Regions from separate parts of the Paenibacillus sp. FSL L8-0436 genome, predicted to be linked through region 1. Evidence: a T-box and tRNA genes for the amino acid it is inferred to sense, from the RefSeq annotation. Region 1 holds a T-box; the other holds one or more tRNA genes.
What was found. A T-box is a leader RNA that pairs with one kind of tRNA and senses whether it is charged. The one in region 1 lies ahead of tyrS (tyrosine--tRNA ligase), so its partner is inferred to be a tRNA-Tyr.

Region 1 (3,400 bases):
CGGCTTCATGGTCGAGCCGGGCTGACGGACCATCTGCGTAGCATAGTTCATCTGTTCAATGTTGAAGTCCCGGCCTTCGATCATCCCCAGGATGGCTCCGGTCTTGTTCTCAATCATCATCCCGGCTGTCTGTTCCTTGCCTCTGGCCTTGCTGTCTTTTGTGAAATTATCACTGTTCTCGGAGATGCTGTGCATAGCGCTGTATACTTTTTTGTCAATCGTAGTGTATACGCGGTATCCGCCGGTCATTAGCTTCTGACGGGCTTCCTCCAGAAGCACTGTGTCTTCTGCCGGACTCGTGGTATCTTTCGCTTTTTTCTTGTCTTCGTTGATCGACAGTAGGATCTCTGCCGCCTTGCGTTCGGTTTCCAGCATCAAGTAAGGGAATGTAGCATAGGCCTTCTTAGAATGCGGTGCCAGAGAGCCTTTGATGTCAAAGAGGCGTGCTTCATCATACTGGGAGGAAGTGATTTTGTTCTCCTCCAGCATCCGCCGCAGTACGAGCTGCTGGCGCTCCATGGCTCTGTTAAAGGCCGTCTCGTTGAATTCACCCACTCCGTTAAATGCGGAATACTTGGAAGGAAGCTGGGGCAGACCGGCCAAATAGGCAGCTTGCGCAACATTCAGCTTCTCAAGGTCCTCCACACCGAAGATGCCCTTGGATGCGGCTTTGATACCGAACACATTATAACCGTTGGAGCCGTTCCCAAAGGGAACCTTATTGAGATATGCCGTAATAATTTCCTGTTTGGATAAAAAACGTTCAAGCCGCAGGGAGAGCAGGATTTCCTTCACTTTGCGGTCTTCTGTACGGTCCAGATTCAAAAATACACGTCTTGCGAGCTGCTGGGTAAGTGTACTGCCCCCGGTCTGGACCGATTCGTTGAGCAGCTTCTGCTTGACGGCACGAAGGGTACTGCTGAAATCCACTCCTTTATGGTCATAGAAGTTATTGTCCTCTATAGCGAGGACGGCATCAATCACAAGCTGTGGAATATCGTTGAATTCAATTAGCCTGCGGTCTTCTTCGGTGCGAAGCTGACCGATCGGTTGCCCGTCCCGGAAATAGGCAAACCCGGTGACGGCGTTCAAGCTGACTTGCTGCTGAATCAATTCCTCGGTGCGCACAGGATCATCTTTCACAATGGAAGTTATGTAGCCTGCCAAGGCACCACCAGCAAACAGAATGCTTAGTATGCCGAGTATAAACATCCACTTTACGACTGAACCGAACCTGCGGAGCCAGGATCTTCGGGGTGGATGCTGTTTTACGGTCTTCTTTTTATTCTCCTCAACCATCGACGATAATCCTCCTTTTAACGGAACTATTATAGCACAATTTGGCGTATTTGAATGCGCTTCTGCCTGAAAGTCGAATTCATGAGGTGTTGACTTTTTAAAAGGTCCTATGGTATAAGTTTACTCAATTGGATATTCGAAAAGCGTGGAAAGACATCAGTAGAAGGAAAGCCATGTGTTTCAGAGAGCCGGTGGGTGGTGCGAACCGGCAGCAGGCCCCTTTGAATTACAGTCTGGAGCTGTCCGGAGGAACTACAAGCGCTTTCGCTTGTTCAGTAGTCCTGGACCGGGTGCAAGCCCGTTATGGCAATGAAGTGAAAGAGAATGCTTGTGCTCCGGCACGGCAAATCTTTAATTAGGGTGGTACCGCGAGCCTCTTACTCGTCCCTTGGGATGAATGAGAGGCTCTTTTTGCGTTCTTTGGAATGATTAGTGTTGAAAAACTGGGAGGAATAAGGAAATGATATGGGAAGAGCTTACAATCAGCCAACAGCAGGAAGTCGAGCGTCAGATGGAAGTGATCACGCGCGGTGCCGTGGAAATAGTGCCGGAGGAGGAAATGAAGCGCAAAGTGATCAAATCCGTTGCTGCGGGTATTCCGCTAAACATCAAACTGGGTCTTGATCCGTCGGCGCCGGATATTCACGTGGGACACACCATTGTGATTCATAAGCTGCGCCAGTTCCAGGAGCTTGGGCATCAGGTGCAGCTGGTTATCGGAGATTTCACCGGACGTATCGGAGATCCTACGGGCAAATCCGAGACACGGAGGCAGCTTAGCGAAGAAGATGTGCAGCGTAATGCCGAGACCTACAAGAAGCAGATTTACAAGATTCTTGACCCGGAGAAAACAAAAATCTTCTGCAACTCGGAATGGCTCAGCCCAATGTCCTTCTCAGATGTTGTAAATCTGGCGGCAAAAGTAACCGTAGCCCGGATGATGGAACGCGACGATTTCTCCAAACGTTTCCAGGGCGGCCAGGCCATCAGTATTCATGAATTTTTCTACCCGCTGATGCAAGGGATGGATTCCGTTGCTCTTAAGACCGACGTGGAGATTGGAGGCACGGATCAGAAGTTCAATGTGCTGATGGGCCGTACACTGCAGAAGGAATATGGCCTGGAACCGCAAGCTGTTATGCTGATGCCGCTGCTGGAAGGAATCGACGGTGTGCAGAAGATGAGCAAGAGTCTGGGGAATTACATCGGCATTGATGAAGAGGCTAATGAAATCTATGGCAAGGCGATGTCTGTGCCGGACGAGGTGATGCTGAAATACTACGAAATGGCTACAGATATCAGCAATCAGGAGCTCGCTGCCTTGAAAGCGGGTCTGGCCGACGGGACGGCCCATCCGCGGGATGTCAAAATGCGTCTTTCATATACATTAGTACGAATGTACCATGGAACAGCAGCCGCGGAGGCCGCGCAGCAGCACTTCATTACGGTGTTCCAGCAGCGTGCGCTCCCGGAGGATATTGAGACAATCGGCATTCCGTCTAAAGAGTTGTTGAGCGGCACAATCAAGCTGGTCACGCTGTTAACGCTGCTTGGTTTTGCAGGCTCCAATGGCGAAGCTAAACGTTCGATCCAGCAGGGCTCAGTGAAGCTGAACGGGGTGAAGCAGGAGGATCCTAACGGGGAAATCCAGCCTCAGGAGGGCGACATTGTCCAGGTAGGCAAGCGGAAGTTTGCCAAATTAACATTAGCTTAGGGTTTTGAATCTCCATCTGCTTAAACAGGGAGCTGATAAGCATAGTAAGAAACGCACTCCTAAATCCTTGATTATGGTGATTGAAGTTGCAGATTTTAATGCCAATCTCTGCACAGTGCCCGGCTAATATTCTGAAGTTCATTTCTCCAACGGGCACATCATCGATTTCCAGGATCAGGCGATGGTTGCAGCCGGTAGCATTCTGAAGCATCTCCAGAGTCTCTTGGACTGTAGTACCGAGACCTTCAGGATATCCGGCATGGGCCATGATCATTCCATCGTTCCACCGGTTGCACAATGTTTGCGCATCTTCGGCAGTTGCTTCACGAATGACTAAAATACAAAAAAAGCCTCCGGAATTCTCCGGAGGCTGTGCTTTGCATTCGC
Region 2 (3,400 bases), 2.9 Mb from region 1:
ATCGTCCTTATCATCCCCGCCGGTCAGCAATTCCTTGCGGGCTAAAATTAACCATTCCTTCTCCTGCAGGGGGATCAGCAATATTTCGTTCTCAAAATAATTGCGCAGCAGCTTCATAAGCGAACGGTAAGAGATCTGCGGATTGTGGACATTCTCACTCACCAGCAGAAAAGGAATCATCTCGCCGAACAAACGTCCCTTCAGAGTGATTTCGTCAGGAATCTCTGCATCATTCTTCTCTTGCTCGAGCTGCGAATTCAGCCAGTTGCTCAGCTGCCGGGCCTCTACTTCTCCTTCTTCCTTTAACCCTGTGGCCTTGAGCGCGACAGCAAAATTCCGTGCCGCATAATTGACCAATTGCAATTCCAGAGCCGAAAGGCCATCCATCTCTACCCAAATCGCAGTTATTCTTCCCTCGTTCTCATACAATGGTACCCAAAGATGACCTTCATGAGTGACCGGCTGATCCAACTCTTCTTTGCCTATGCCAAAAAGAGAAGCTGAATGCTGCCTCCCGAGTTGTTTGATTCCGGTTCTCTTTCCGGTGAGCTGCTCCAATTTTTGACGCAATGCCTCACTATCCATCGTCACCATTCTCCACCACTTTTGCTCTTTTCGCCTATTTTATCATAATTCCCAACATTATGCGGCCTGGTCCCTCCGATTACTAAGACACAATCGACAATTTGAGGAATCATTTATTTTGTTTTACCATTTCGCTATGATTTTGCTTAGACGGCGGCAAGCTTACCGGGGATATCTTCTTTAACTCTTTATGCATCCAAATACCGGCTATCGCTCCCTCACCCATTGCAACAGTAGCTTGCTCTGCATGAACAGCGACATCACCAGCCACCCATAAATGCTCCACATTGGTCATTAATGAACGCTTATCCGCTTCGATATGCCTATTCTTATGAAGCTTCACCCCAAGCTCTGCCGCAAGTTCCGAATGTACCGCATTATTCCCAAAGGCGATGAACCCTCGCTCCGCAAGCAAAGTATTTCCGCTCTCCAGGATTACCGCTTTAATGATTCCATCATTCTCCTCATCGATTCGAGCAACTGCTTCCTCTACATATAAGATCCCTTGCTCTTCAAGACGTTGGCGGTTCTCTGCCGATACCGGCTGGCACTCATGATTGATATAAGTCAAATCACCCGTACGCTCACGCAAAACAAAAGCCATATTTGCCCCTACGTCACCTGAGCCCAGCAATAGGGTCTGCCGGTTCTGAATTTCGTAGCCATCACAATCCGGGCATACATATACCGTCTTCCCTAGTGTAGCTGCAAGCCCCGGCAGCTCAGGAAAGCGGTCCATTACACCTGTTGCAAGCAGCAATGTCTTTGAACTATAGCACTGATTCTCGGAACCGTTCAGCTGAAACAAACCATTCTGCTTCTCTGCCTTAGTAATCCTATCCGTAGCAAACTCCACACCGGCAACTTCAGCCTGCCGCCTGCCCCTTGCCCTAAGCTCTTCACCGGATATTCCCTCTGGCCAGCCCAATATATTATGATAATTGCGGCAAATGTTAGATCTTCCCCCTCCCGCGTCTATCACAAGCACATGGTGGGTAGAGTAACGTCCTAATTGAATCGCTGCCTGCAGGCCGGCAAAACCGCCTCCAACAATAATTGCATCATATATAACGGGAATCCCCTCATTTCTGCTCAGTGTTATAAACTTATAATTAAACGGAGACAGAAATTTTAAACTCGCTGTCAGCAATTTCAATTTCCTGCGGTATGACAATAACACAAAAAAGCCACCACCCGGAGGTGATGACTTTCTGATTGGGATGAGCCATGAAGGACTCGAACCTTCGACACCCTGATTAAAAGTCAGGTGCTCTACCAACTGAGCTAATGGCTCATAAAACTGGTGGAGGCTGATGGATTCGAACCACCGAACACGTACGTGAGCAGATTTACAGTCTGATGCGTTTGGCCACTTCGCTAAGCCTCCATATATGGTGGCGCGGGAGGGAATCGAACCCCCGACACAAGGATTTTCAGTCCTTTGCTCTACCGACTGAGCTACCGAGCCATAAAAAAAGCCATAAAACATAAAAAAATGGCGGAACCGACGGGATTCGAACCCGCGATCTCCTGCGTGACAGGCAGGCATGTTAGGCCAACTACACCACGGTTCCGCATTTGTAAAAATAATGGTGCCGGCGAGAGGACTTGAACCCCCAACCTACTGATTACAAGTCAGTTGCTCTACCAGTTGAGCTACACCGGCACGGTGTAAAAGTGTTGAAACGGTGTTGAATTGTGAAAATGGTGGAGGCTGAGGGGATCGAACCCCCGACCCTCTGCTTGTAAGGCAGATGCTCTCCCAGCTGAGCTAAGCCTCCGGGTTGTATGGTAGCGGCAGAGGGGATCGAACCCCCGACCTCACGGGTATGAACCGTACGCTCTAGCCAGCTGAGCTACGCCGCCACACTAACAATATTATGAATTTGAAATGGCGGAGAGAGAGGGATTCGAACCCTCGCACCGCTTACGCAGTCTAACCCCTTAGCAGAGGGTCCCCTTATAGCCACTTGGGTATCTCTCCAAACAAGTTGGTGCCATGTAAATTCATTCAGGAACCTTGATTCCTGAAAACTGAACCCGAAACAAATCTGCGTCTTAAATTGTTGGATAAGCCCTCGACCGATTAGTATTGGTCAGCTCCATGCATTGCTGCACTTCCACCTCCAACCTATCTACCTCGTCGTCTTCAAGGGGTCTTACTAATTGGGAAATCTCATCTTGAGGGGGGCTTCACGCTTAGATGCTTTCAGCGCTTATCCCGTCCGTACGTAGCTACTCAGCCATGCTCCTGGCGGAACAACTGATGCACCAGCGGTACGTCCATCCCGGTCCTCTCGTACTAAGGACAGCTCCTCTCAAATTTCCTGCGCCCACGACAGATAGGGACCGAACTGTCTCACGACGTTCTGAACCCAGCTCGCGTACCGCTTTAATGGGCGAACAGCCCAACCCTTGGGACCTACTTCAGCCCCAGGATGCGATGAGCCGACATCGAGGTGCCAAACCTCCCCGTCGATGTGGACTCTTGGGGGAGATAAGCCTGTTATCCCCAGGGTAGCTTTTATCCGTTGAGCGATGGCCCTTCCATGCGGTACCACCGGATCACTAAGTCCGACTTTCGTCCCTGCTCGACTTGTTGGTCTCGCAGTCAAGCTCCCTTATGCCTTTGCACTCTTCGAATGATTTCCAACCATTCTGAGGGAACCTTTGAACGCCTCCGTTACTCTTTAGGAGGCGACCGCCCCAGTCAAACTGCCCGCCTGACACGGTCCCCGTACCCGATTAGGGTACCAGGTTAGAACCTAGATACGATCAGGGTGGTATCCCAACGGCGCCTCCGCAGAAGCTTGCG

Region 2: it has a tRNA-Tyr gene. The T-box ahead of tyrS (tyrosine--tRNA ligase) is inferred to sense a tRNA for this amino acid. The anticodon was not compared.

What each region holds. Positions count from the first base shown of each region.
Region 1 covers NZ_CP151955.1:3,004,893-3,008,292, forward strand. The annotation lists gene NSS79_RS13735 (transglycosylase domain-containing protein) at 1-1,299, opposite strand, end outside; T-box leader at 1,437-1,691, shown strand; gene tyrS (tyrosine--tRNA ligase) at 1,760-3,013, shown strand.
Region 2 covers NZ_CP151955.1:139,448-142,847, reverse strand. The annotation lists gene NSS79_RS00720 (helix-turn-helix domain-containing protein) at 1-585, opposite strand, end outside; gene NSS79_RS00715 (NAD(P)/FAD-dependent oxidoreductase) at 695-1,735, opposite strand; tRNA gene NSS79_RS00710 (tRNA-Lys) at 1,807-1,879, opposite strand; tRNA gene NSS79_RS00705 (tRNA-Tyr) at 1,887-1,972, opposite strand; tRNA gene NSS79_RS00700 (tRNA-Phe) at 1,978-2,053, opposite strand; tRNA gene NSS79_RS00695 (tRNA-Asp) at 2,082-2,159, opposite strand; tRNA gene NSS79_RS00690 (tRNA-Thr) at 2,176-2,251, opposite strand; tRNA gene NSS79_RS00685 (tRNA-Val) at 2,291-2,366, opposite strand; tRNA gene NSS79_RS00680 (tRNA-Met) at 2,375-2,451, opposite strand; tRNA gene NSS79_RS00675 (tRNA-Ser) at 2,478-2,569, opposite strand; rRNA gene NSS79_RS00670 (23S ribosomal RNA) at 2,652-3,400, opposite strand, start outside.